Linked DNA regions of Parabacteroides timonensis. The protein of the gene in region 2 interacts with the protein of the main gene of each other region in a pairwise test. Links are inferred from orthologs where the notes say so. Each region holds a gene or a part of one and is shown on either strand. Other genes may lie near its edges.

Evidence for each region.
Region 1: the proteins of BQ7394_RS05665 (region 2) and rlmB interact in binary tests that used the Escherichia coli proteins (3 or more experiments, as listed by UniProt). The link is inferred for Parabacteroides timonensis from one-to-one orthologs.

Annotation. Positions count from the first base shown.
Region 1 is NZ_LT669941.1:1,055,100-1,066,131, forward strand. Bases 7,193-10,080 are described here. They hold rlmB (23S rRNA (guanosine(2251)-2'-O)-methyltransferase RlmB), read right to left. Parts: upstream 9,069-10,080; coding sequence 8,316-9,068; downstream 7,193-8,315. Other genes in these bases: BQ7394_RS11890 (YgiQ family radical SAM protein), read left to right, coding at 7,193-7,816; BQ7394_RS11895 (RidA family protein), read right to left, coding at 7,923-8,303; BQ7394_RS26285 (hypothetical protein), read right to left, coding at 9,124-9,549; BQ7394_RS11910 (hypothetical protein), read right to left, coding at 9,570-10,080. In the rest of the region: BQ7394_RS11865 (acyltransferase), read right to left, coding at 1-648; ispE (4-(cytidine 5'-diphospho)-2-C-methyl-D-erythritol kinase), read left to right, coding at 849-1,658; BQ7394_RS11875 (class I SAM-dependent methyltransferase), read left to right, coding at 1,655-2,233; BQ7394_RS11880 (S9 family peptidase), read left to right, coding at 2,245-4,737; BQ7394_RS11885 (malate dehydrogenase), read right to left, coding at 4,819-5,820; more of BQ7394_RS11890, read left to right, coding at 6,002-7,192; more of BQ7394_RS11910, read right to left, coding at 10,081-10,331; DNA repair protein RecN, read right to left, coding at 10,400-11,032. UniProt on the Escherichia coli protein: Specifically methylates the ribose of guanosine 2251 in 23S rRNA.
Region 2 is NZ_LT669940.1:1,283,908-1,294,987, forward strand. Bases 4,842-7,777 are described here. They hold BQ7394_RS05665 (NAD(P)H-hydrate dehydratase), read right to left. Parts: upstream 7,098-7,777; coding sequence 5,586-7,097; downstream 4,842-5,585. Other genes in these bases: BQ7394_RS05660 (tetratricopeptide repeat protein), read right to left, coding at 4,842-5,375; BQ7394_RS05670 (sensor histidine kinase), read right to left, coding at 7,199-7,777. Outside these bases: BQ7394_RS05640 (hypothetical protein), read right to left, coding at 1-138; BQ7394_RS05645 (peptide MFS transporter), read right to left, coding at 153-1,814; BQ7394_RS05650 (DUF4831 family protein), read right to left, coding at 1,834-2,901; BQ7394_RS05655 (DUF3244 domain-containing protein), read right to left, coding at 3,178-3,537; more of BQ7394_RS05660, read right to left, coding at 3,651-4,841; more of BQ7394_RS05670, read right to left, coding at 7,778-8,521; BQ7394_RS05675 (sigma-54-dependent transcriptional regulator), read right to left, coding at 8,518-9,885; BQ7394_RS05680 (ABC transporter permease), read left to right, coding at 10,338-11,080. UniProt on the Escherichia coli protein: Bifunctional enzyme that catalyzes the epimerization of the S- and R-forms of NAD(P)HX and the dehydration of the S-form of NAD(P)HX at the expense of ADP, which is converted to AMP.

The DNA.
Region 1 (11,032 bases), on a different replicon or contig from region 2:
GTAATGTGCCAGAACAAGATACCCCAGATAACCGGAGAAGTACCACAACATATGATATTCGTTCCAGAAACACTGCCCCCACACTTCACCGCACCAGCGGTTGAGATACGGCATACATGTCGTTAACAGGAACAGCCCGATAAAGAAGCGCTCTTCCTTCGCCGTTGCTTTACTCAACCAGGGTGATATGATAGGTATAAAGAGGTAAAGGCTGATCAGAGGATACATAAACCATAAGTGCCCGGCCAATGTTGGGAAATTCAACAATATCCGCGACAGATCCTTTATGGATGTTTCTCCATCTATCTGCCCCCACAACATAGGCAAAGTACTGTATAATATCATGAATATGAAAAACGGCGGCAGGATACGGATACAACGCTGGCGATAAAACTGCCACATGGTCTGTCCTTCTTTCATCGGTGCAAGAAGAAAGGCGGAGACAATCATAAACAGGGGAACTGCCATACGTGAGAAACCGTCATACACAGCCACCCACAGCCGGTCTGCCTCATTGGCTAAAAAGGATTGCGGCCCCGCCATGTCCGTGGATCCGGGAGCACCATAAAAATTTTCACTGGCGTGAACGACCATAACAAGGAAGCAGGCAAACACGCGTACATAGTCTAAAAAAACGATTCGTTTCATTTTCTTGAATTTTCGATTAGAATTAAATTAGCACGCGGCGAAGATAATCAATATTTCGAAAAATCAACGCTTCCTTATTTCCAAAAAAGAATAATAAAGCCATCCCTAATATGAACGACACAAAACCAAGCAAAACAACTTGTTTATACTAATTATTTTGTCTACGTTTGTCTATAAAACATAATTAAAAAACTCTATCTATGATTTGTTTTCCTAATGCCAAAATAAACCTGGGTCTAAACGTCGTCAATAAGCGACCGGACGGTTATCATAATATTGAAACTGTATTCTATCCCATACCCGTGAAAGACGCACTTGAAATAGTAAGTGCGGAAGAACTGTCTTTCACCCAAACCGGCATACAAGTAGATGCCCCTATGGAAAAGAACCTGGTAATAAAAGCATTGAACCTGCTTAAAACCCAATATGATATTCCGGCTTTGGAGGTCCATTTACTGAAAGCAATCCCTTTCGGTGCCGGGCTAGGCGGAGGATCGGCTGATGCCGCTTTCATGTTGAAACTGTTGAATGACTTCTGTCAATTGAATATACAACCGGAAGAACTGGAAAAGTTAGCAGCGACCATCGGTGCCGACTGTCCTTTCTTTATCCGTAACACACCTGTCTTTGCTACAGGTACAGGAAATATTTTTGAACCGGTCGAGCTATCGTTGAAAAACTATCACCTCTGCCTGGTAAAACCCGATGTAGCGGTATCCACTCCCGAAGCCTATTCACTGGTCACACCGGCAGCCCCGGCTCTATCTCTTAAAGAGATTATAAACAGGCCCGTTTCCGAATGGAAAAAGTTAATGATAAATGATTTTGAACAAAGCGTATTCACCAAACATCCGGTTATCGGACAAATCAAAGAAACGCTTTACCAAGCGGGGGCCGTATATGCATCTATGTCTGGGTCCGGCTCTTCCGTATTCGGACTGTTTGAAAATCCGACTCACCTGAAGGAGCAGTTTTCCGGTTGCTTTGTCTGGGAGGGGCAATTAACATGAATAAAATAGCCGGTTTCTTCGATGCCCTGGCCGATCGCTGGGATGAACTTTGTTATCATGATCCCGAAAAGATCACTTATATACTGGAACACACCACCTTGCATAAAGGGCTGAAGATATTAGATGTGGGATGCGGAACAGGTATACTGGAACAATATCTGCTTACTTATTCCCCTGCCCATATCACAGGAATAGATATTTCTCCCCGGATGATCGAGCAGGCCCGCAATAAATATGCGGTGGATACGGTCGATTTCCGCTGTATGGATGTGATGGATCTGAAAGATGAACAGTTCGACTTCATCATAGCCTACAGTGTATTTCCTCATTTTGAACAGCCGGAAAAACTGATCGCCCATCTGACCGGATTGCTTGTTCCCGGTGGTGAACTCGTGATCTGCCATAGCGAAGGACGCGAATCGATCAACGGCCACCACAATAAACAAGCCAACCGGATTTCATTCGGTCTGCCTCCCGTACGGGAAGTGGCCGCAATGATGGAACCGTTCTTCCATATACAGGATATGGAAGATACCGATAATCTTTACCTGGTCAGCGGCATACGCAATCAATAAACACAAGTTATATGAATAAATGTACCTACTTTCTCTCTGCAATGCTTTTCTCCGCCTTTACCTTACAGGCGGCAGAGGATATAAAAGTAATGCAGTTCCTGCACGCCGGTCCTATCCCGGTGAACAAACCGATCATGGCCGACAGCTTGAATGTGAACGGTAAACCTTTTGAGATAAAGAATCTGCTCAAATCGACTGTACCCTTCGACCGAGCTTTGTCGAATGCAACTGTTCTGGATGCCGATACAGCCGGAATAATCCGTTTCAAAGCTCCGGAAAAGGGATATGCACTTCACCTTTTCTCGTTCTATCTAAACAGTGACCGGTACACAAAAGGGACACTGGAAGTTTCCGGTCCCGGTTCGTTCGACGTATATGTAAACAACAAGCCGGTAAGTGCCACTTCCGAGTTAACGATGGAACCCCACCGGTACGAAGTAGTGATCAAATACCTGACAGCAGAAAACGACACCTGTCCTCCTACCTTAAAAGCGATCTATAAAAGCGGTGAAAAGGCCGAAGTCATCGCATCCCTCAACCCGGAGAAACGTTATACTTCGCGCGACGTCCTGGAAGGAACAAACTTCCGTGGAGCCAGCGTTTCACCCAACGGTAAATATGTATTGGTCAAATACTATACCCGCCTGGAAGGTGGCAAAAGTGAATCTTTCGCCCAATTGCGCGATGCTTCAACCGGACGTATCCTCTTGCAGGATAAAGGATTTATAATGGAAGCCAGCTGGATGCCGACAAGCAATAAGATGTATTTCACACGTACAGCCTCAACAGGAAAAGAGCTGGTTGCCGTCGATCCCGCCACTATGCAGGAAGAAATACTGGCAAACAATCTGCCGGAAGGTAGTTTCAGCTTCACACCTGACGAAAAAAGCCTCCTTTTCACCATACAGGAAGAAGGCCCGAAGGATGGTCCCGACATGCTCCGTATCCTCGAACCCAACGACCGTCTGCCGGGTTTTCGCAACCGTTACTTTATCTGGCGGTACGACCTGCAGTCCGGTTTGTACGAACAGCTGACATTCGGGCACAACAGCACTTACATCAACGACATAAGTCCGGATAGCCGTTACCTGCTGTTCAGTACCAGCGAACAGGATTACACCTCTTTGCCTTTCTCCAGCAATTCCCTTTATAAACTCGACTTACAGACAATGGCGGTCGACACTATTTGGGAAAAGGCCAAATACGTAAATGGCGGTTCTTTCTCTCCCGACGGGAAACAATTATTGGTCAGTGGTTCGGGAAATGCTTTCGGTGGAATCGGATTAAATATTAAGGAAGGACAAATATCAAATACATACGACGGACAGTTATTCCTCTATGATCCGGTCACCCGGAAAGCGACAGCCCTGACCAAAGACTTCGATCCGAACGTAACAAGTGCCGTCTGGAACAAATATGACGGTCAGATCTATATGCTGACGGAAGATCAGGATTACCTACGTATTTATACCTGCAATCCTTCAAACGGAAAAATCAAGCAACTGAATACTTCTGAGGATGTGGTCTATAACTATTCATTAGCGGAAATGGCCCCAGTCATGTACTATTACGGACAAAGCGTTTCCAACGCCAATAGACTGTATGCCTTTGATTTAAAAAACGGGAAGAGCCGCCTGATCTATGACCTGTCTGCCGAAAAGCTGAAAGACATCAAGCTGGGAGAAGTACACGACTGGAACTTCACCTCTGCCGAAGGTTCAACTATCCAGGGACGGTATTACCTGCCACCGAACTTCGATCCGTCAAAGAAATATCCGATGATCGTTTACTATTACGGTGGAACATCCCCGACAAACCGTGCTTTAGAGTTCAGCTACTCCATGCACATGTACGCAGCATTAGGGTACGTTGTCTACACGCTTAATCCGAGCGGGACAACCGGTTTCGGACAAGAATTTGCCGCCCGCCACGTTAATGCCTGGGGAAAAGTAACAGCCGAAGAAATTATCCGCGGTACGGAATTATTCTGTAAAGAACATTCCTTCGTAAATCCGAAAAAGATTGGTTGCGCAGGAGCCAGTTACGGTGGTTTTATGACACAATATCTGCAAACACGTACCGATCTGTTTGCGGCAGCAGTTAGCCATGCCGGTATCAGTGCCCTGAGTAGTTACTGGGGAGAAGGTTATTGGGGATATGGCTATTGCTCGGTTGCCAATACAGGGACTTATCCGTGGAATAATCCGGAGTTCTTTACCAAACAGAGTCCGTTGTTCAATGCCGATAAGATAAAGACCCCGCTCCTGCTGCTTCATGGTAATGCGGACACCAATGTCCCTATCGGTGAAAGTATTCAGATGTTCCTGGCATTAAAAATGCTTGGTAAAACAGTCGAATTTATCCAGGTAGACGGTGAAAACCACGGAGTTGTCGACTATAAGAAACGTCTTGAATGGCAGAATACGATCTTCAGTTGGTTCGCCAAATGGTTGAAGGATGAACCGGAATGGTGGGATGCGATGTATCCGGAAAGAAATTTATAATAGATAAAACACCATATACGAAGAAAGGGAGTGCCGGTAGACCGGTCACTCCTTTCTTCGTATATAATATTAAGAAACTGCTTATTTAATATGCGGATTTAATGTATGCCACAAATGAATTTCAGGGATAATACCCATACCGATCACTTCGTCACGTAATTTACTCAGGTGTACATAACTTTCCGCCAGTTCTGCATTTTCTTTCGGCGTACCTTCTACTTCTTTATAAAAAATACCGTCTTTGGTAATTTCTGTTTCCATAGCCATCATGATATGATCGAATTTACCGGTATGCACATAAGTTCCGGCAGGCCAACGGAAGGATTCACCACCCATAGCGGCACGGATCATTTCGATTGACAGGTAAGACGGACTCTGGAAAGAAGAACGGCCACGAAGTTCGATGATACGTTTTCCACCTTGTATCACTTTTACCTTCAGGTCTTCCCACTGTTCGTCAGTCAGTTCGGGAGTTCCGATCAGATCCAGTAACGGTTTGCCATCGACAGTTGCAGTAGATGCAAAAACAGCCATTTGTTCGCCATGTCCTCCATAGGTACGACATCCTTTCACCAGGTTTTGACGGATACCGAAATGTTGTGCCAGTGCTGTTTGCAGACGTGTACTGTCCAAAGCAGCCAACGTACTTACCTGTGAAGGTTTCAGGCCGGAATATAACAAGGTAATCAATCCGGTAATATCGGCCGGGTTAAAGATCACTACCACATGCTTTACATCCGGGCAATAAGAGCGTATATCTTTACCGAACTGGGCTGCAATTTCGGCATTACCTTTCAGCAAATCTTCGCGGGTCATACCTGCTTTACGGGCTGCACCGCCGGATGAAACGACATATTTAGCACCTCTTAATGCCTCGCTGATATCAGAAGTGTAAGTAATATTGGCATATTCAAATCCGGATTGAAACATTTCTTCCGCTACACCTTCCAGGGCCGGAGCAAAAGGATCATAAAGACAAATATTAGAGGTTAACCCCATCATTAAAGCTGTTTGGGCCATGTTAGAACCGATCATACCTGCTGCACCTACAATGGTTAGCTTTTCGTCTGTTAATGCTTTCATACTGTATTGTTTTTAATAATTGTGTTTGTCAGGATAACACATATCTTATTGATAATGTTTGCTGTTTCACTTATATTTTTCTTTTCGGTTACAAAGGTAAAGGATCCTTTTTTTATATACCAATCATTAAATTCTATCCCCTATAAGCTAAAGTTATACCCCAAATGTCTACCTTTGCAACATGAAAACTTTCAGACCTGACGCCTGGTTGCCTACAACTAAAAAAGAAGTTGAAGCACGTGGATGGGATTATATAGATGTAATTCTTTTTAGTGGGGATGCTTACGTAGATCATCCCTCGTTTGGTGCTGCCGTTATCGGACGTACACTCGAGGCTATGGGGCTTCGTGTCGCGATCGTACCGCAGCCGGACTGGCGTGGAGATTATCGGGATTTCAAAAAGCTGGGAGTTCCACGTCTCTTCTTCGGTGTATCCCCCGGTGCGATGGATTCGATGATTAATCATTACACAGCCAACAAACGGTTACGTAGCGACGATGCATACACACCGGATCGCCGAGCAGGTATGCGACCGGATTACCCAAGCATAGTCTATACCAAAATATTAAAAGAACTCTATCCTGATATACCTGTCGTACTCGGTGGTATCGAGGCCTCTTTACGCCGGTTGACACATTACGATTACTGGCAGGACAAGCTTCGACCCGGTATCCTGGTAGATAGCCCGGCCGATCTATTGATTTACGGAATGGGAGAATTACCGATGAACGAATTGGTTACGCGCTTACAGGCCGGAGAACCGTTCTACGAACTGAAAGATATTCGTCAGACTGCTTACCTGACTGATAAAGAAGAGAAAAAGCCCGATGACATCGTACTTTTCTCACATGAGGAATGTTTGTCCGACAAACTGAAACAGGCCAAAAACTTCCGGCATATCGAAGAAGAATCAAATAAATATAATGCATCCCGTATCCTCCAGCAGGTGGGGAAACAGACAATTGTCGTCAACCCTCCTTTCCCTCCCATGACGGAAACAGAAGTGGATGCCTCATTCGATTTGCCTTATACCCGCCTGCCACATCCTAAATACAAAGGGAAAACGATACCGGCATTCGAGATGATCAAATTCTCCGTAAATATGCACCGGGGATGTTTTGGGGGCTGTGCCTTCTGTACGATCTCTGCACATCAGGGAAAGTTTATTGCTTCCCGAAGTAAAGAGTCTATCCTGAAAGAAGTAAAAGCAATTACAGAAATGCCCGATTTCAAAGGTAACCTGAGCGACCTGGGAGGTCCTTCGGCTAATATGTACAAGATGAAAGGCAAGGATCAGAGTATCTGTGCCAAATGCAAAAAGCCGTCCTGTATCTCACCTGTTATATGCAAAAACCTGAATGCAGACCATACTCCGCTACTGGATATCTACAAGGCTGTTGACCGGCTGCCCGGTATCAAACGATCGTTTATCGGCAGTGGAGTACGCTACGACCTTCTTTTGCATCGTTATGACGATGAAATCGTGAATAAGTCAGCACAAAGTTACACGGAAGAGTTGATCGCCCGGCACGTATCCGGACGTCTGAAGGTAGCTCCCGAACATACGGAAGATAACGTACTGAAAATGATGCGTAAGCCGTCTTTCGAACAATTCGGACAATTCAAGAAGATATTCGATCGCGTCAATAAACAATACGGACTCAACCAACAGTTAATACCGTATTTTATTTCCAGCCATCCGGGATGTACGGATATAGACATGGCCAATCTGGCTATCGAAACAAAAAAGCTGCATTTCCAACTGGAACAGGTACAGGACTTCACTCCTACACCTATGACACTGGCTACGGAAATGTATTACACCGGTTATCATCCCTATACCCTGGAGAAAGTATATACTGCACGTACCAAGGAGCAGAAACTGGCACAACGGCAATTCTTTTTCTGGTATAAACCGGAATTCCGCCGGCAAATAACCTTGGCATTACAGAAGATGGGAAAGAAAGATTTACTTAACAAATTATTCGGAAGGTAGTACCCTAAATAAAATAAGGGTCTTTTGAAATGTTAAGACCAGACTTTTAAAAACAAAATAAGGGACTTTTGAATTCAAAAGTCCCTTATTTTTTCAACTATGATTATCAAGCCTTTACAGCAATCACTTCAATCTCTACCAAACCATTCTTCGGCAATGTTTTTACGGCTACGGCAGAGCGAGCCGGGAAAGTTCCTTCAAACTGTGAAGCATATACTTCATTCATTGCTACGAAATCGCCCATATCGGCAAGGAATACGGTTGTTTTCACCACATCGTCGATATCGTATCCTGCTTCTGTCAGGATAGCCTTAACGTTCTTGAAAGCCTGTGCTGTCTGTTCCTTCACAGCACCTTCCACGAAGTTGCCTGTTGCCGGATCGATACCCAGCTGGCCGGAAGCAAATAACATATTTCCTACTTGTACTGCCTGGCTGTAAGGGCCTATTGCGGCAGGTGCATTTGTTGTTGCAATAACTTTTTTCATTGTGTTTATCTATTAGTTGTTTTGTTCTTCATTCATACGCTGACGCACTACCTCATAAATAAGGATAGAACTTGCCACCGACACGTTGAGTGAACCGATCGTCCCGAACTGAGGAATCTTCACCATGCTGTCGCAGATACGCAGGTTATCCATCGAAACACCTGTATCTTCCGCTCCCATTACGATAGCAACGGGACCCTCATATTTGATAGCTGTATAGTTCTCGTATGCTTTCTCGCTAGCAGCATATACTTTCACTCCGCTTGCCTGCAGGAAACGGATCGCTTCCGAAATGCTTTTCTCTTTACAAACGGGTAATACATGCAGGGCTCCGGCAGATGTCTTGATCGCATCAGCATTGACAGTGACGCTTCCTTTTGCCGGAATAACAATAGCATCGACTCCTGCACATTCGCAAGTACGGGCTATCGCTCCGAAATTGCGGACATCGGTAACGCCGTCCAAAAGTACGATGAAAGGGCTTTTTCCCTGCTCATAAACAAAAGGTATAATATCTTCCAGACGCTGATAAGTCACAGCCGGAATAAAAGCGATCACTCCCTGGTGATTTTTCCGGGTCAAACGATCGAGACGCTCTGCCGGTACACGTTGAACAGGAATCTCACGTCCTTTCAGTACTTCAAACAGTTCACGGGACAACTCCCCCTGCAACTCGCGCTTTATAAGAATTTTATCTATTTCCTTATCGGCCTGGATAGCCTCTATCACGGCACGTATGCCGAATACCATTTCGTTCTCTTTCATCAAATATATATTAACTGTATTCTTTCAATTGAATGCGAATGCAAATATACAAACATTATTTACTGTTTTGCCGTTCCTTCACGCCTTGAATAAGAAATAATATTCCGGTTATGATAAGGGCTGAAGAAAGGCCCGTATAAAAAACAGAAATAAAGGAGTCAGGCAATAAACGGGAATGACGGATTCCTACACCGAAAGTGATCATAAAAATCATCACAATCCAACCTTTGACATCAAAGAAAGAGAAAGGACAATTTTTTTCTCCCTTTCGGGCAATACGTTCGCTATGCTTCCTGAATAGACGTAGAAACACAAAATTAAGGAACAACAAAAATACGATAACTGCTTCTCCCACCTTAAGCACCGAGTAATGGGCATCATGCATCCATGTAAGAATTCCGATCCGTAGAATATTAATTCCGGCTATGATCCATACACAACCGGCTATTAATAATAATATGTGCTTATTGACTCTGAACATCCGTCTACTTTTACCGACTTTCAGCTTCTGCGATACACTTCAGAACGCTTACTTTCCTGTCGTTTGTTATCTTTCTTTTCTTTTTCCTTACGGTTTTTGTCACGATCTTTCCTGTTGTCGGAATTTTTATCCTTATTATACCGGTCGTTCTTCGGTCTGGAAGGTCTGTCGTAATGCTGGTTATGATCGGGACGGTTATTTTTATCCGGACGCCATTGACCGTTGTTATGGTTAGGACGGTCGGGACGATGTTCGGGATGACCGGGGCGATCATATTTACCCGGGTACCATTTACCATCATCAAAACGTCCATTCCATCGTCCGTTAGTATATTCCCACTGGTTATGCCAGTAATGATCCTCATAACGCCAGCAAACATTCGACGGGCGATATTCCGGATAATGAGGGTTGTTATACCAACCCTGATAATCATGAATACGCTGCGGACGTTCGCGAACGAAACGAACATACAGGCGGAACTGTGAAGGAGAAAGAACGCGTTGCAACTTACGGTCGCGTTCCATACGCAGATTGAATATTTTCTTGGCAGACTGATCCCAGTAACGGTAATGTTTACGGGCCTCTTTCTCTATCTTCTGACCGTATTTATGAACGATATTGTGATAATCGGCAGCTTGTCGTCCATTCAGACGCATGGCCTGTTCCATCCAAAGGCAACTCTGGCAATGTGGTTCATTCCAACCAAAACTGATCCAAAACTGAGCTCGTCCCGGCAAACTACACAACAAAATCAACAAACATATAAAGCTAATCCGTTTCATGACTTTTAGTTTTTAGTTAGTAATTACTACTATGACCAATTCCGGATGAAATGGTTTAACAGGCAAAATCACCGTTTCACCTTCAATAACTCTTTCGCATTGGCAATCGAAGCCCCTGTCAGGGAGGCACCGCTCAACATACGAGCCACTTCCTTTATGCGCTCATCTTTGTTCAGTTTCTTGATACGGGTAATCGTACGTTCTGTCGTATCTTCCTTATAGACAAAGAAATGCTCTTTACCTTTTGCTGCGATCTGTGGTAGATGCGTAATGGTGATCACCTGCATTTTTGCACCCAGTTCCTGCATAATATCCCCCATTTTATCGGCAATATCCCCGGAAACTCCTGTATCCACTTCATCAAAAATAATTGCAGGAAGGGCAGTAAAACCGGCAATCATTGCCTTTATGCATAACATCAGGCGGGAAATCTCACCACCGGATGCCGTTTGTGCCACCGGTTGCAGTTCACCGCTCTTATTGGCAGAGAAGAGAAAGCGGATATCGTCCATTCCATCGCTTTCAGGTTCGGGACGGGAAACGAAATCGACGGCAAACTGTACATTAGGCATTCCCAACGGAATGACCATCTCCACCAATTGGGAGGCGATCGCACGGGAGGCAATCTTACGCTGCTCGCTCAATACGGCAGCCTGTTGAAGCAGTTCCTGGTGAGAAATATCCAACTGTCCCTTTATCGC
Region 2 (11,080 bases):
GAATCTTTCCGATACATTGGAAGAAAGTTGCCCGATCGTAACGCTTCGGCTAAGACTGAAGAATGCAGCATACCCTTTCCGGCTCCATCTTTTGAACCGGAAAGAATTTTGCGTGAAATATCTTTGCTGCAACTTCATATTTCAGTTTTGTCTTATTTGGCTACTTTTTCCAATCGTTTCATGATAGAGAATATGAACAGTGCCGATAACAGACAGCACACGATCAGTACGCTCCATACCATCCACAACTGCATTCCTCCCCACAAGTAACCGATGATAGCCACCAGATAGTTACCGATAGCCGTAGCTACGAACCATCCTCCCATCATCATACCTTTATATTTAGGAGGTGCCACCTTGGATACGAATGAAATACCCATCGGCGATAATAATAACTCGGCGAAAGTCAATACCAGGTAAGTAGAGATCAACCAGTTAGGAGAAACCAGTACATCTGCAGAAATACCATTCGCTTCAACAGCAGCAGGTGTCGGCAGACCCAGTGAACCAACGGCCATGATAAGGAAACCGCAAGCCGCGATAACCATTCCGATACCGATCTTACGCGGAGCAGAAGGTTCTTTCTTTTTCTTTGCCAGGTAACCGAATACCGCCAGCGATACCGGAGTCAGCACGATCACGAAGAACGGGTTGAACTGCTGGAAGATCTGTGGCAGGATAGTCACTGTCGAATCCATAGAACAGTAGCTCCATCCCAGTAAGCCCAACATGATTATCAACACGCCGGCAGAGATACCTTTTGCCTTACCTGTCTTTGACTGGAACAAGGAGAATGCGGCATAAACAACAACCAGCAGGAAAGTGAGGTTTACGATATTGAATCCTAAACGATCCAGACCTGTAACAGCCTGTGCGGTATAGTCACGTGCAAAGAATGTCAGTGTTAAACCGTTCTGGTGGAATGCCATCCAGAAGAAAATAACAACGGCAAATACCAGTAACAGAGCCTGGATACGTGCTTTTGTCTGTTCCGGTGTCAGTTCTTCTTCCTGTACGTTGGCAGGTTTAGCCTGTTTAGAGTTGTAATCGGCATGTTTGAATGTCGGGCGGAACACCACGTAGATCAACATGGATACGACCAGGGAGATACAAGCAATAGCGAAGCCGTAGTTGTAAGCCTCGGATAATTTGTCGATATAAGTCGTACAGAAAGTAGCTGTATCGCCAACGAAATTCTGTGCAGCCTGTAAGCCGCTCAGCGTTGTTGCTCCTTCTTCTGTAATCGTTCCGTTCAGGAATTGATGGGCGAGCGAAGGGATCTGCGGCACATAAGTGAATCCGGCTTTTCCCAACATCTTGTTAGTGATCATAGTAGCTGCTGTCGGAGCATACATCGCACCGATGTTGATCGCCATATAGAATATACTGAATGCAGTATCACGTTTCGCTCTGTATTCGGGAGCATCGTATAGGTTACCTACCATTACCTGCAAGTTCCCCTTGAAAAGACCTGTACCACAGGCAATCAGGGCTAAAGCTCCGAACATCAGTACTTTTCCGGTAGAAGAGGGTGTCGGAATAGATAACAATACATATCCGATAAACATCACAATGATACCTGTTGTTACCATTTTTCCATATCCGAACTTATCGGCGAGGATACCTCCGACGAGTGGCATGAAATACACTGCTGCTAAGAAAGAACCGAAGATGGTTGATGTCTCGGCGGCTGTAAAGCCGAACTTAGCTTGTAAGAATAGAGTAAAAATCGCGAGCATCGTGTAATACCCGAAACGCTCGCCGGTATTCGCTAAGGCTAACGCGTATAAACCTTTAGGTTGTCCTTCAAACATAGAAATTTAAATTAGATTATTATTGAATTATTTGTTTTATGGCGCCGGTCTCCGGATAGAAATAGACTTTCACCGGAGCTTTTTTGTCTTCGAACATAACAGGAGCAAGGCCTTCGCGTGAACCGAACTGAGTGATTTGGGCTTCTCCTTTATATAGTGTTTTTTTGTTCATGCTGATCTCGATACTAGCTTTTCCCGGTACGTTATAAATAATACCTTTCAGTGATTTTTCCTTCTTTTCGGCTTCTTTCGGGTCGAGAACCGGAGCACGGTCTGTCGCTTTCAAGTTCATATAGACCGGAACGCCACCCAGGTCGTCTGCATCGACAATCCCCATCAGGTTGGAGAAACGGAATAGGACTTCTTTATCCAGGTTATCATAAGGGGTGATGTTTACCTCATAGTGAGTCGTTTCTTTGGTTATAATACCGGTGAACAGATTGGTCAATGCTTTTTCCTGTTCTTCCAACTGCTGGATAACCAGCTTCATAGCTTCACCGTCGGGAGGTAGATTATCCGCGTCTCCGGTTAATATATTCAAGCGGCTTTCACGGATACGATAGATCTGTTTGGCTGCAACTTCAGCTTGTCTGGCAGTCGATCCGGCCATAAGTAATTCTTCTGAGAATACGGATGCATCGGTCACTTTAACCGGTGCTTGTCCATTTTTCTTGATCGTTTCGAGTTCTGACTCTTCAGGAGTGTATTCGGCATTGATGGAACATAATAATCCTTCTTCTGTCAGATAAGCGTACGGAGCTACTGTCCCGCTTTTAAATTCAACGATATAAGTATTGTCAGGATCAGGTATTCCCTTGTTGACAAGCGATACTTTTCCTAACTCATAATATACTTTATCTTCTGTTATTGCATCTTTTACTCCGAGGTATTTTTCTGCATATTTGTAATAAGGCCCGGCTTTGCAGGTGACCTTTGTTACTTCCGAATCAACGATTAGTTGTGTTTTCGGTAATGAATAGGTAATACCGAAATTATTAGCTTTGACGGCATTTTTCTTTACCACTTTGGTTTGAGCCATGAGCGGCAAGCTAAACAAAAGACATGCTATTGTGATCAGATTTTTCATATCCAAACAAATTATTTTATCTCAATTATGATTGTACAAAACTAGGAAATATTTTGTTAGAAACCAACCGTAAAGTGTTCTTTTAGTCTTTTGTAATGCAGATGATACGTTTGATTTGTAGTATCTTGGTCAAGTAAGAGAGGTTTATATAGAGCATAGTTAAAGTTTTGATTAGCCAGAGCAACTTGTGAAAGGAAAAGGAGATCGAGATATGAAGGTTGGTTAAATTATCCTCACAAATTGCTCTAAAAACATAAATTTCAGTACGATGCAAAGTTATTCGATAACAAATGAGCCTGTTAAGGTTCCATAGTTATGGATTAAACTTAATGTATATTCTCCACTCTGAACGCTCAAAGGTATTGTATAACTTTGCGGAGTCGATACAGTTATATTTTCTTCATAGACTACCGCGCCTGTATTGTCTGTTACTTTAACGGTCAGATTGCTCAAGGGGTGAATGAATTCGATCGTCAAATCTGTTCCTTCAATGGATGCTGTTGGAGGTGCAGGAATAATAGAGCGAATATCTGTCTGTCCCCATTTCCCTTTAGTCGGAATTCTGTCTGCATATATAGACTGAGCACAGAACACTCCACAAATAACTAAAAATAAAGTTGCGATTAACCGTTTCATAATTCTATAAATTTAATTACCAGTTGATAAAATTGAAATTGCTCTGGCAAAATTATAATTCCTCTTTAAATCACAACTATATTTTTGTTGACAAAATTGTGACAATGTATAAGCTATTGTAAATCAGAGATAAGTGAGTCGAACTTCTCGGCGTTTTCGGCTTCTTTGGTTAGCTTTTTGTATAATCTTCTACGGCATTGGGACACTCCAGAGCTTGTAATGTTCATAAGTATGGCTATCTTTTTTACAGGAATATTGACTTTAACGAGATAGCAGATACGCAATTCTTCCTGGGATATTCGTGAGCAAAGCTCTAAGAGGCGACTGTTGAAATTGGGATAAGTAGCATCGATCAACATAAAAAGTTCAGACCATTCACTCTCGCTCAGTTTCTCCTCGGTTTGATGGATTTTTGTATATAAGGTAGATCTTTTCAGATCTTGTTCTAGTAGTTGCATCGTATCGTGCTTTAATGAAATTTGTCTGTTTTCCATTTCAAGCATTAATTTTCTGGTTTCAAACAATTGTCTTTTTACTTCGCTGATTGTTTCTTGACCGGATGTAAGCTCTTGTTCTAACAAAGATATTTTCCTTTTGTTATCCTCTATGTATTGTAAACTTTGTTTATACAACTTCTCCTTTAAATCTATTAATCTTTTCTTTTTCTGTTGTTCTCTTTTAAAGAAGAAGAAAAAGGTAATTAACAGAGCTGTAATGATAATTAATATCTGATAGATTATAATCATCCTTTTTGTTGCTTCTTGTTCATATTTGTTTTTTTCATCGGCTATGCGCTGATAATTAAACATGCTTTGCGCTATCCTGATATTTTCAAAATGCGAATCGTTCTCAATAGAATCTCTTAATTGTTCATATTTGTTCCAGTATTTCAGATAGTTTTTAAAATCAAGTTTTTGTTTTTCTATTTGAGCAAGAAAATATAAACTTCCTGCTTGTGTATATGTTACAGGGCTTTGCAGACTATAATTTAAATAATATTGAGCAGAGTCATATTGAGCTGTATTGAAATAGTATTCACCTAAGTTAAGATATAAGGGATGAACTAGTTTAGGGTTACCACATGATTGAATCGCAGCTTTAATATAATTGTATGCTTTTTGATATTCCCCTTTTTTGAGATATAAGCTGCCCAAATCGTTTTGAAGAGAGAAAATACTTTGAGGTGTGGCTATTTTTATTGCTTGTTCATAATAATAAATAGCACTGTCCGGTTGATGGGTTTCTGTGAATACACGTGCGATATTACGTAGAGCGAAAGGCATATTCGTAGAATCGTTTGTTTTTTTCAAAAGAGTCAGAGTCTTTTTGTAAAGTGGCAAAGCCATTTCATAAATATCCTGATAACTATAAAGGGTTCCAAGGTTATTATTTACCTTGACAAGTAGTTCCGGTTGATTGAGACTCTCTCCTAAAGCAAGTGCCTTTAAATAATATTGTTGAGCTTGTAAAGCATCTTGCATATCTGAATACACACGTCCTGCGTAGTAGTAAGATAAAGCCAGAGATAATAAATCATTATGTTTCTCATAATAATTTGTGGCTATCATAATTAATGAATCCGAGTCATGTATGTAGTAGTTTTTATCCAGTGCCTGAGTAAGTAGCAGGCAATAGGCGGCATATTCTTTTTCAGATAGTTTTTCAGGAGAGGTTATATTATCGAGTATGGCTAATGAACTGTCGGAAGCTATTTCCATTAACGACCTGGCCTTATCGAGCTCAGTTGAAACAGAAGTTCTGTTGGAACATGAAACTAAGCATAATAAGCTAATTACAAATGATATTTGTAAAATAATATTTCCCGGTTTATTTATCATCTCTCCTTTTCTTATAGATCTCGAATATACAGCTTTTTTTGAAAAAGAAGGTTAGTGGTGTTTATAATAATTTGCTGAAAATGTGGCAAGGGAAATGAAACTTGATTTTTACAGTGGGGGTATTAGCTTCGTTACTAAAATACGGCAACCTGTTTCTACTGAACAGAAACAGGCTGGCCATATAAGTTATTCACTAATCCTGGAATTAATTTATTTAATCTGTTTGAATGCTTTTCCCAGCATATCCGTAATATCCCCAGCTATCATACTTTCTTCTGAGCGGTAAACTGAGGCCAGGTCTCCAGCTGTGCCATGCAGGAATACACCAGCAACGGCAGCTGTTTCGGGTTCGGCTCCCTGAGCTAACAGACCGAGAATAATACCGGTTAGAACATCGCCGCTACCGGCCGTGGCCATACCCGGGTTACCGCAACTGTTGAAGTAAACGTTTCCGGTAGCCGTACAGATAGCAGTATAAGTCCCTTTGAGGATAACACAGAGCTTATGCTCGGTGGCAAATGCCTGTGCCTTTTTCAGTCGTTCGTACATTGTATTACTTTCTCCTGCGATACGGTCGAACTCTTTGGGATGCGGAGTCAGGATGCTTCTCGGCGGAATACGGTTCAACAGGTCTTTATTGGAAGCAAGCAGGTTAAGAGCATCGGCATCGAGGACGACAGGTTTCTCGGTTGTTTGGAGCAAACGTTCCAGTGCCGCCGCCGATTCCAGGTGTTGTCCCAGGCCGGGGCCGACACCGATTGCCGAATAAGGAGCTATTTCCGGTACTGTTGTGAAGTAGTCCTGATGCGGATCGAAGCTGACCATTGCTTCCGGGAAAGCAGCCTGCATGATCACCTCCCCACGTTGCGGGATATGTACGGTTAGTAATCCGGTACCGCTTCTCAGGCAGGAACGGGCTGCCAGTAAAGCAGCTCCCATCTTGCCTTTACTTCCGGCGATGAGTAATGCATGACCGTAGGTTCCCTTATGGGAGAACTTTTCACGAGGTTGCAATACTTCGGCTATATCCTCTTCGGTAACCATCATATATGGAGTGGAAGTATTGTCGACAATATCGGGATGGATACCTATATCCAATACTTTCCATTCGCCGACATATTGCGCATTCTCCGGGAAGAAGAAGGCCAGTTTCGGGAAACCGAACGTAAGCGTCAGGCTGGCTCTTATGATAGAGTCCGGATCATTTGTCTGGTTGTTCTCACCGAATAGTCCCGAAGGAATATCGATCGATACGACGGTAGCCTCCGACTGGTTTATATATTTCACCATTGCAGCAAAACCTCCGGTAATCGGGCGATTCAGGCCTGATCCGAACAAACCGTCGATTACGACATCGCGGTCGGTCAGTACAGGCGGGACAAAGTCGGCAATAACTTCCGTGAATTCTACTTTTTCCAGCCCGAGTATCCGCTGCTTATTCATTTCGCAATCGAAAGAAAGATGTTCGGTCGGGTTGAACAGGTAGGTCTCTACCTTATAACACTCGTCTTTCAATAGACGTGCGATGGCAAGTGCATCCGCCCCGTTGTTCCCTTGTCCGGCAAAGACGATGATACGTGTTTGCTTGGAATAACGGCGGCAAAATTCATGTACAAATACAGTAGAGGCGCGTTCGACGAGATCGATAGAACTGATCGGTTCGTTTTGAATGGTGTATTGATCGAGTTCTTTAACTTTGTCTGTTGGAAATATCTTTATCATAATTGTCGGATATCTAATGTTTATTCTGCATACAAATGTATAACAAACTTTGCTATGTTGTAGCTACTTATTCCAAAAAGGGGAGAAGGCATTTACTCCGGTCAGGGAAAAGTAAGCAGGAAACGGCTTCCCTGCCCGGCTTCGGAAATAACGGTGAGGTTACCTTTATGCATGTGCATGATCTGCCTGGAAATACTGAGTCCGATGCCTGAACCTGTTGGTTTGGTGGTGAAGAACGGGATGAAGATACGTTCCTGCACATCCGCCGGGATGCCTGTCCCGTTGTCACTGACCTGGATATATGTTTTCCCTTCCGCATTGATCCCGGCCGACAGTTCAATCGATGGCTCACTGCAATTCTGAGTGGCGTCGACGGCGTTTCGAATCAGGTTGATCAGTATCTGTTCGATCATAGCTTTATCCGCAATGATCTGCAAATGGGAGGTTGCGGGAAGTATCTTGACGATATCCGATTTCTCTTTGAATAATACGGCGGCACTGTTCAGCAGGCTATCGACGGTAATGATTTCGACGACAGGTGCGGGAAGTCCTGTCACTTTTCTATAATTCTCTACAAAACGGACCAGCCCGCTGCTTCTCCGGAAAATCGTATCGACTGCCTGGTTTACCTCTTCCCGGTCTTCTTCATTGTTATCCCCGGATACCTGTTTGTTTTTCAATAGTTCGGACAAAGATACGATCGGAGTCATGGAGTTCATGATTTCGTGTGTGAGCACCCGTATCAGTTTCTGCCATGCTTCCGTTTCCTTGTTCTCCAAAACGGAGCGGATGTTTTTCATGCTTACGACAGTCAACGGCTTACCCAGTACCACAAACGACATGGCCGACAGGATCAGTTGTGAATACTCTTCTTTCCGGCGGACTTGCAGGATGGAAAGCTCTCCCGGATGCAAAATACGCAGGCGGGCAGGAAGTTCCGGGTGATAGACGGCCAGGTCGTCTACCGTTTCGGCAAAGTTCAGTCCCGTTTGTATCCTGGCTGCCTGGTTCATCCATTCTATCTTCCCTGTTTCGGAGGAGTAGACCAGGACCGAAAGGTCGATATGATTCGCTAAAGCCTGGAAGTATTGCAACTGGCTTTCCTTCTGTTGCAGGTTCTTTTTATAATGCTGCAACGCTTCCTCCATCGCATCGATCAACTCTTGTGGCAAAGCCTCCGGCTTGTTTGCCGGCGGGATACCGGAAGACAGGAAGTCGGAATAACGGACAGACCAGATAAATTGCCGGAACAGACGGTCGCTTTTCCCCATCAGGCGGAAAAGGTAATATACTTCAATCAGTATGACGCCCATGACAACAAATGCAGAGATATAAAACTTCCCGGTGACCAGGAAGGCAAATACCAGGCAGGTGGTCACCAGCAAAAGGATCAGTCCGGCAGCCTTTTTCGAATACTGTTTCATAGTCCGTATTTTTCGAGTCGCCTATATAAAGATGTACGCGTAATACCCAATAGCTCGGCTGTCTGTGTCATATTGCCGGAACAATGACGCAACGCATCCTGTATGGTATTTTTTTCCAGCTCTTCGAGATTGAACTTTTCCTCTTTCTCCTGAGAGGATCGAGCCGGTATGCGGAGCATGAAGTCATCGTATTGTAACTGTTTACGGTCGGAAAGGATCACGGCACGTTCGATGACATGTTGCAGTTCACGCACGTTCCCCGGCCAGTGATACTGCTTCAGAAGTTGACGCGCTTCCTGAGAGAAACCTTCGATCTCCTTCTTATATTTATGGCAATAGTGCCGCAGGAAATGGTTGGCCAGGAGAGAGACGTCGTTTCCCCTTTCACGTAATGGAGGAATGATAATTTCGATTGTATTGATGCGATAAAGCAAGTCCTGACGGAAACTCCCGTCCTGTACGGCGGCGTGCAGGTCGGTATTTGTGGCACATATCAGGCGGACATCGATCTGAGTCTCCCGGGTCGATCCGATCCGATTGATCTTTTGCTGTTCGATAACGGTGAGCAGCTTCGACTGGAGGGTAAGCGGCAGGTTCCCGATCTCGTTCAGAAACAGTGTGCCGCCCGATGCAATCTCGAAGCGGCCCGCTTTGCTTTTTCCGGCATCGGTAAAGGCTCCTTTTTCGTATCCGAACAATTCGCTTTCGAACAGGTTATGAGGAATACTACCCAAGTCGATCGGGATGAAAGCCTCCTGGCTACGGGACGATTGTTTATGCAACGTGTAGGCAATCAGGTCTTTTCCCGTGCCGTTTTCGCCGAGCAGGAGGATGTTGGCATCCGTATTCTTTACTTTTTCCAGGGTATTGAATACGCTCTTCATGGCAGGCGAGTCGCCGATCAGCTCTATTTCCGGCTCTGTGGTGGTAAGAACAGACTTTTGTTCCTTCAGTGCTTGTACTTCCGTTCGCCGCAGGCTGAGTTCGAGGGCCGACGAGACAGTGGCCAGCATCTTCTCATTCTGCCAGGGTTTCGGAATAAAGTCGGTGGCCCCGGCTTTGATAGCTCGCACGGCTTTCTCTGTATCCGAATAGGCTGTGATAAGTATGACTACCGTGTCGGGCGAAATTTCCCGGATACGTTCCAGCCAGTAAAAGCCTTCTTTCCCGCTGACGGCATCGGCCGTGAAGTTCATATCGAGCAGGATAACGTCGTATTTGGTTCTTGATACCAGGGAGTTGATCTCTTTCGGGTCGGTACAGGTTGTAATGCTTTCCACCCGTGGGCGAAGCAGCATTTTCAGGGTGAAGAGGATATCTTCGTTATCATCTATTACCAGTATTTTTCCTTGTCGTACAGCCATAGCCTTGTTCTTCGTATATTATAGAGTCCCCCAAACTTAGGTAAAATTTCCGGATAGCCGGCATATTAGTCCGAACTATCCGAACTTTTAATAAATTACTCCCTGATGTTTACTGGTGATCCCGTAAGTCTTCGGTGCAGTGCATACAGGAAAAACATTTTGCCACTGCCTTGGCAGAGCTTTGCCACCCTATTGGCAGAACTCTGCCATGCCGATGGCAAGACTCTGCCAATAGGATGGCAAAACATATTGTCCCTGGCAGACAACGAATACCTACGTGATATCTGCACGATCTGTAATAGAATCGTGCGGAATTGTATGGGAAGTGTACGATATCGTACGGTTGCTGCTTATTGGAGGATGCTTATATGTTTAGTATTTAGTGTTTTATGAAACTGGCATGGATATTGAATGTTTCTAATCAAATAGTGGCAAATATAAAAGAAATAACCATGTTTAAACATTACATCAAAGTAGCCATCCGCCAGGTTAAACGGAGCTTTCTGTTTTCCTCCATCAACATATTAGGATTTGTGTTGGGGATGACGGCTGCTTTCCTTATCTACTTATGGATTGTGGATGAACTGACGTTTGAGGATTTCAATAAGAACGGCGATTATATCTACCGGGTGATCCGGGAAGAGCAAACCGCTAACGGTCAGGTGCCTTCTACAGTCACTCCGCTTAGTGAGACGTTCCGGAAAGAATATCCGAAGGTGGAGAACGCGACCTTTATAAAGTACGGTGGTAAATACGACATTCGTACAAAAGAGGTGGCCATAGATGTTAACTATGCATTTGTCGATACGACTTTCTTTGATGTATTCACTTTCCCCGTTGTGGCAGGCGATCCGTCCCTGCTGAAGAAAGATCCGCAACAGATCGTGCTGTCGGAAGAGACGGCCGGGAAACTGTTCGGTAAAACATCGGCTATAGGGAAAGAAGTCGAGTGTAAATCGAGTAATAAATATTATAAGGTAGCTGCTGTCCTGAAAGTTCCGCGCAAAAGCCATATCCAGTTTGAGGTATTAGGTAGCTGGGATGCTTATAAATGGCCGGGAATAGAGGATGAAGTCTGGAGCTTTTCAGAAAGAATGCATATCTTTATCCAACTGAAGAAAGGGAATACATTGACGGATGCAGACCGGTTGGCCATGCGCGATCTCTGGATGAAGCATTCGCAATGGGGGAAGCC